One region of the Vagococcus carniphilus genome, then DNA from elsewhere that is predicted to be linked to it. Evidence: predicted binding sites of a transcription regulator. Region 1 holds the regulator's gene; each other region holds the start of a gene.
The links. The regulator CtsR, encoded in region 1, represses protease genes until heat stress. The targets are predictions, from matches to a motif close to TTGGTCAAAAAAGGTCAAANA.

Region 2: the regulator CtsR is predicted to act here: its motif matches at 1,450-1,470, upstream of H9L18_RS04040 (ATP-dependent Clp protease ATP-binding subunit).
Region 3: the regulator CtsR is predicted to act here: its motif matches at 1,102-1,122, upstream of clpB (ATP-dependent chaperone ClpB).

Annotation. Positions count from the first base shown of each region.
Region 1 covers NZ_CP060720.1:3,017,920-3,020,192, forward strand. The annotation lists partial or broken gene H9L18_RS14700 (ATP-dependent Clp protease ATP-binding subunit) at 1-1,176, opposite strand, end outside; gene H9L18_RS14705 (CtsR family transcriptional regulator) at 1,181-1,648, opposite strand; tRNA gene H9L18_RS14710 (tRNA-Leu) at 1,786-1,871, opposite strand; tRNA gene H9L18_RS14715 (tRNA-Gly) at 1,885-1,956, opposite strand; tRNA gene H9L18_RS14720 (tRNA-Thr) at 1,966-2,038, opposite strand; tRNA gene H9L18_RS14725 (tRNA-Lys) at 2,061-2,133, opposite strand; tRNA gene H9L18_RS14730 (tRNA-Val) at 2,143-2,215, opposite strand; rRNA gene rrf (5S ribosomal RNA) at 2,233-2,273, opposite strand, start outside.
Region 2 covers NZ_CP060720.1:795,191-797,463, forward strand. The annotation lists gene H9L18_RS04040 (ATP-dependent Clp protease ATP-binding subunit) at 1-1,411, opposite strand, end outside; gene H9L18_RS04045 (hypothetical protein) at 1,604-1,786, shown strand; gene H9L18_RS04050 (phosphocarrier protein HPr) at 1,958-2,224, shown strand; gene ptsP (phosphoenolpyruvate--protein phosphotransferase) at 2,224-2,273, shown strand, end outside.
Region 3 covers NZ_CP060720.1:1,641,050-1,643,322, forward strand. The annotation lists gene pepT (peptidase T) at 1-1,038, shown strand, start outside; gene clpB (ATP-dependent chaperone ClpB) at 1,162-2,273, shown strand, end outside.

The sequences.
Region 1 (2,273 bases):
ATCTAGTAGCTAAATTAACTGCTGCAAAAACAGCTTCATCTGTAATTTTTACTTTATGGTGATCTTCATAACGTTTTCTAAGACCTAATAAAATTTCTTCAGCCTCTTCTACAGTTGGTTCGTCTACTTGAATTTTAGCAAAACGTCGTTCTAAAGCAGAATCTTTTTCAATATATTTTTGATACTCGTCTAAAGTAGTAGCTCCAATTGTTTGAAGTTCTCCACGTGCTAAAGCAGGTTTTAAAATATTAGAAGCATCAATAGCTCCTTCAGCTCCACCAGCACCAATTAACGTATGTAACTCATCAATAAAGAGAATTACCTCTCCATCACGATAAATTTCATCCACTACTTTTTTCATTCGGTCCTCAAACTCACCACGATACTTAGTACCTGCAACAACAGCCCCATATCAAGCATCATCAAACGTTTAGACAGCATTTCTTTAGGTACTCGCCCTTCAACAATACGCTGTGCTAATCCTTCTGCAATAGCGGTTTTACCAACACCAGGCTCACCAACTAAAACTGGATTATTTTTCGTACGACGACTTAAAATTTGAATCAGACGTTGAACCTCTTTATCACGTCCTACTAAAGGATCCAAACGATTATCTCTCGCTGATTGCGTTAAATCTCTGGCTAAAGAATCTAATGTTGGGGTTCCTTCCTCAGGAGCCGTTCTATTTCCTGAGCCCATCGGTTGTTTTCTTTGATTTTGTTTTCCAGTATTCTCAACTAGCCCAATTTTCTTAAAAATTAATTGGCGCAATTTATTCAAATTAACATCTAAATTAGTTAAAACACGAGTACCTAATATTTCTTCATCTTTAATTAAAGCTAATAGAATATGTTCAGTACCAACACTAGGAGCTCCAACATGTTTAGCTTCCATACTAGCAAAAGATAAAACTTGTTTTGCTCTAGGTGAATAAGGTAATAAACCATCCTTCTTTTTAGTTTTCTTACCGTATTGGATAATTTGCTCAACTTCCTCAAAAACTTGTTGGTCCGTTAAATCCATTTGACGAAGAGCCTTTCCAGCAATCCCCTTATCTTCTTTAATTAGGCCTAATAATAAATGTTCAGTAGCAACAGAGTCTTGTCTAAAATACTTGGCCTCATTTTGAGCATATTCTAAAGCAATTTTTGCTTTTTCTGTAAATAATTCACTCATACCCTCACTCCTTCTCTTCATAAGCTAATCGTTCTAACAACTCAAGCATCATATGCGCTCTTAACGAATTATTGTCCGAAATGCTTAAAAGTGGTTTGTTACTTAATAATGTAGCGAGTAGTTCTTTTTCTCTTAAATTAATAACCTCGCTCACATATAGTTGTTTCAACATAGCAAAAGCTTCACTTTCTGTCAATTCAGAACCCACAGAATCAGCTAAATGCATTAAATAATTCCCATGTTTTAAAAAATCAATTTTTATAATTCGAATATAGCCGCCTCCGCCTCGTTTACTCTCAACTTTATATCCCTGTGGAACAGTAAAACGTGTTTTTATAACATAATTTATTTGAGAAGGAACACAATCAAAAAGATTAGCCATTTCAGATCGCCTAATTTCAATTTCTTGATTTATTTCTAAAATTTCTTTTAAATAAGTTTCGATAATATCTGACATATTACGATTATCCAAGTAAAACACCACCTTAATTATCAATTGACTATCTCTGACCTTAATTATACAAAAAGATGGCCAAATAATACATTAAAAAGATTTCAAAAAATAAACCAAAAAAAAAAGCCATCACTGACTTTAAATATATATAACAATGCCGAGGACCGGAATCGAACCGGTACGGAGATCACTCTCCGCAGGATTTTAAGTCCTGTGCGTCTGCCAGTTCCGCCACCCCGGCTGAAACTTAAAAGAGCGGAAGACGGGGTTCGAACCCGCGACCCCCACCTTGGCAAGGTGATGTTCTACCACTGAACTACTTCCGCTTAAAGAAGTGCCGGCTAAAGGACTTGAACCCTCGACCCTCTGATTACAAATCAGATGCTCTACCAACTGAGCTAAGCCGGCGCATGTTTATGCATAAAAAAAATGACCCGTACTGGGCTCGAACCAGTGACCCTCTGATTAAAAGTCAGATGCTCTACCAACTGAGCTAACGAGTCTTTTTAAAATGGAGGTTAACGGGATCGAACCGCTGACCCCCTGCTTGTAAGGCAGGTGCTCTCCCAGCTGAGCTAAACCTCCAAATAAAAACGCAAATAGCATGGCGACGTCCTACTCTCACAAAGGGAAACCCTTCACT
Region 2 (2,273 bases), 800 kb from region 1:
ATGAACCAATTGGTCGGTTCTTTTTGTTTAAGCCAATTCGGTTACGACGAATAGCACGGGATACTTTATCGACGGCTTCATCTTGTCCGATGACATGTTGCTTGATGTCTTTGTCCAAGTTTTTCATTTGAGTTTGTTCTTTTTCTTTTAAGTCACCAACAGGAATACCTGTTTTTGCTTCAACAACTTGTTCCATATCTTTAATAGTAACAGTTGGTACATCCTCATCAGCAACTTGAGTTTCTTGGAGTTTTGTTAGCTTAGCCACTTGGTCGCGGTAATAAGCAGCGCGCTCAAAGTCTTCTTCCTTAGAAGCTAGTTGTTTTTGTTTCTCGGCTTCATTTAAACGTTGCTCGATCACTTTAGGGTCAAGTGCTTGAATTGTTAAGTTTTTCTTTGAGCCAGTCTCATCTAATAAATCAATAGCCTTATCAGGTAGTTGTCTGTCTTGAATAAAACGACTAGATAACTTAACAGCTCCAATGATTGCTTCATCTGTATAAGCAACATGGTGAAAATCTTCGTAACGTTTTTGAATTCCTTTTAGAATAGTAATCGTTTCTTCTTCAGAAGGTTCATCCACACGAACAGGTTGCATTCTTCTTTCAAGGGCTGCGTCTTTTTCAATGATTCGATATTCATTTAAAGTGGTAGCTCCGACCATTTGAAGTTCGCCACGAGCTAAAGCAGGTTTTAAGATATTTCCTGCATCCATGTTACCGTCACCAGCATTACCAGCACCGACAATTTCGTGAACTTCGTCTATGAAAAGGATAACAGAATCGTTTTCTTTTAACTCATTGATTAGATTTTGCATTCTTTCTTCAAACTGTCCACGAATGCCTGTTCCTTGAACAAGAGACGCAACATCTAAACGAATGACTTCTTTTTCAAGTAGTTTTTGAGGGACATTACCTTCGACAATTTTTAGAGCTAATCCTTCTACAACAGCTGTTTTACCAACACCAGGTTCCCCTATCAGAACAGGATTATTTTTAGTTCTTCTATTTAGTATTTCGATTACTCTTGTAATTTCTTCATCTCGTCCAATAACTGGATCAATTTTTCCATCTCTTGCTTCTTGAGTTAGATTTTCACCAAACTCTTGTAAAATCGAATTTCCACCTTGAGTTGGAGGCATAGGAGGTCCCATTCTTCCAGCTTGAGTTGGTGGTGTATTTGGTTGACTTGCTTGTTGATTTCTATTTTGTTCTGATAATTGACGGAATAAATCGTTAAGTGAACCAAAACCATAAGGATCTTGCATCATGCGTTCACGATGAGCTAAGTCTTCTTGTTGCTTAATTTGTCTGTAGCATTGTTGGCAAAGATCGACTTGTTTCTTTTGACCTTGGACGTTTGTATATAGATGAATAGTTGCTTCATTTGATTGACAATTTTGACAAAGCATTTAATCACTCTCCTTGTTGAATATAAATCAAACTAAGTCTTTTGACCTTGTTTGACCTTTGAAACTATTATATCGTAAGTGCCAGTCTCTTATCAAGAAATAGACCTTGAGTAAAAAAGATGTCTCTTGATGACTAGGATATAGAAGAAAAAATGGTAAAATAGAGTTATACAGACAAAGGAAGGTGATGGAGTGACAGAAAATTCTTTTGAAGCGCAGGTTGAAGCTTTACTAAATGGCGAAATTGAAGAAATTATCGTTGAGAAAGATGAATTCTTTTCATTTAGAGAAGTTTGGAATAGTCATCCAAACAAAAAACAAATCGTCGGTGAAGCAGGTTTAGGTGGCAAAGTCATTTATAGAAAACAAGGATGAAAAGAAAAATGAATGTTTCAGTGTGGCTGAATTTTTTAAAGGAAATAAGTTGTCACAGGTACTAAAACATGGTATTCTTTATCATTGAAAGGGTTATTACTAAAAAGCATTTTTGTTTTTGAAAATGGCTCGCAAAAAAACATTCGTATTATTAAAGGAGAATGATTAATTATGGAAAAAAAAGAATTTCACGTAGTAGCAGACACAGGTATTCACGCTCGTCCAGCAACATTACTAGTACAAACTGCTAGCAAATTCAGTTCAGATATCAATTTAGAATACAAAGGCAAATCAGTTAACTTGAAATCAATCATGGGCGTTATGTCTTTAGGTGTTGGCCAAGGTGCTGACGTTATTATTTCAGCTGAAGGTGCTGACGAAGCAGAAGCAATTGCTGCAATCGAAGAAACAATGAAAAAAGAAGGTTTATCAGAATAATGACTAAACAATTAAAAGGTATTGCCGTTAGTGATGGTATTGCGGTTGC
Region 3 (2,273 bases), 1.4 Mb from region 1:
AGTAATACTGATAAAGATGTAAGAAGCATGGGCTTTATTGCTCACGTGGATACTGCTGATTTTAATGCAGTAGGTGTTAACCCTCAATTTGTTGAAAACTATGATGGTGAATCAGATATCACTTTAGATAAAGATGGAAAATTCAAATTAACAACAACTGATTTCCCTAATCTTAAAAATTATAAAGGCCAAACTTTAATTACAACAGATGGAACTACACTTTTAGGTGCTGATGATAAATCAGGTATTGCTGAAATTATGACAGCAATGGAATACTTAATTGAACATCCAGAAATCAAACATGGTAAAATTATGGTTGCTTTTGGACCAGACGAAGAAATCGGAATTGGTGCAGATAAGTTTGACGTGAAAGATTTTGACGTTGACTTTGCTTACACTATGGACGGTGGACCTGTTGGCGAATTACAATTTGAAACATTTAATGCAGCTGGCGCTGTTTTAAAAATCGAAGGTAAAAATGTCCATCCAGGTACTGCTAAAAATACAATGATCAATGCTATCCAAGTAGCTATTGATTTACAAAATACTCTTCCACAAGATGAAGTTCCTGAAAAAACTGATGGACGTCAAGGTTTCTTCCATTTATTAGGAATTTCTGGTGTGCCTGATGAAGCAACAATGGAATATATTATTCGTGACCATGACATGGATAAATTCAAAGAAAGAAAAGCTTTGATGCAATCAATCGTTGATAAATTCAACAAAGATTTTGGTCAAGATCGTATTACTTTAGAAATGTCAGATTCTTATTACAACATGGCTGAAGTTATCCAAAAAGACATGAGTATTATTGATTTAGCTGAAGAAGCAATGATTAATTTAGGAATCAAACCAAATAAAGAACCAATCCGCGGTGGTACTGATGGTTCTAAGATTTCTTACATGGGTCTTCCTACACCAAACATCTTCGCTGGTGGAGAAAATATGCACGGAAGATTTGAATATGTAGCAGTTGAAAGTATGGAAAAAGCAACTGATTTAATCATCGAAATCGCTCGTTTAAACGAAACTAAATAATTATTTTTATTACTAAAAAGAAGAAATCTTAAAAACAAGATTTCTTCTTTTTTTATACCTTATCATTTGACCAATTTTGACCATTGGTATAAAATAACTATATAAGTAAGAGGAGGAATGACAATGAACATTGAAAAAATGACAACAACTTTACAACAAGCAATAGCTGAAGCTCAACAAATAGCCATAACAAGGCAACAACAAAATATTGACATTGTCCATTTATGGAAGATTTTCTTACAACCAAATCATTTCGCTAGAAACCTATACAGTGGTTTAGGATTAAATGTAGATTTATTCGAATTAGAAGTAGATAAAGAAATAGATCGTCTTCCTCAAGTAAGTGGAGGAAATGTTCAGTATGGACAAAATCTCAGTCAGAACTTGTTCAACTTATTACAAGAAGCTGACAAGATTCGTGAGAAACTAGGAGATGATTTTTTAGCAACAGAAGTAGTTATTTCTGCTTTGATGAAATTAAAAAATCACCCATTAACTAAATTTTTGGAACAACAACAAATAACAGATAAAATGATTAATGAAAAAATATTAGAAATAAGAGGAGGGGATCGTGTGACTTCTCAAAACCAAGAAGAGCAATATGAAGCTTTATCAAAATATGCAACTGATATGATAGAAGCTGTTAAAAGTGGTAAACAAGATCCTATTATTGGTCGTGATGAAGAAATTCGTGATGTTATCCGTATTTTATCACGTAAAACAAAAAATAATCCTGTTTTAATTGGGGAACCTGGGGTAGGTAAAACAGCTATCATCGAAGGTTTAGCTCAAAGAATAGTTAAAAAGGATGTTCCTGAGAATTTAAAAAATAAAACTATCTTCTCTTTAGATATGGGTGCTCTAATTGCTGGAGCGAAATTTAGAGGAGAGTTTGAAGAGCGCTTAAAAGCAGTTTTAAAAGAAGTTAAAAAGAGTGAAGGGCAAATCATTCTATTTATTGATGAAATCCATACGATTGTTGGAGCAGGAAAAACTGAAGGTAGTATGGATGCCGGTAATCTACTAAAACCAATGTTAGCTCGTGGCGAACTACATTGTATTGGAGCAACTACGCTTGATGAGTACAGAGAATATATGGAAAAAGACAAAGCATTAGAAAGACGTTTCCAAAAAGTTCTCGTTAAAGAACCAACTGTTGAAGATACTATCAGCATTTTAAGAGGATTGAAAGAACGTTTTGAAATTCACCACGGTGTTAATATTCATGACAATGC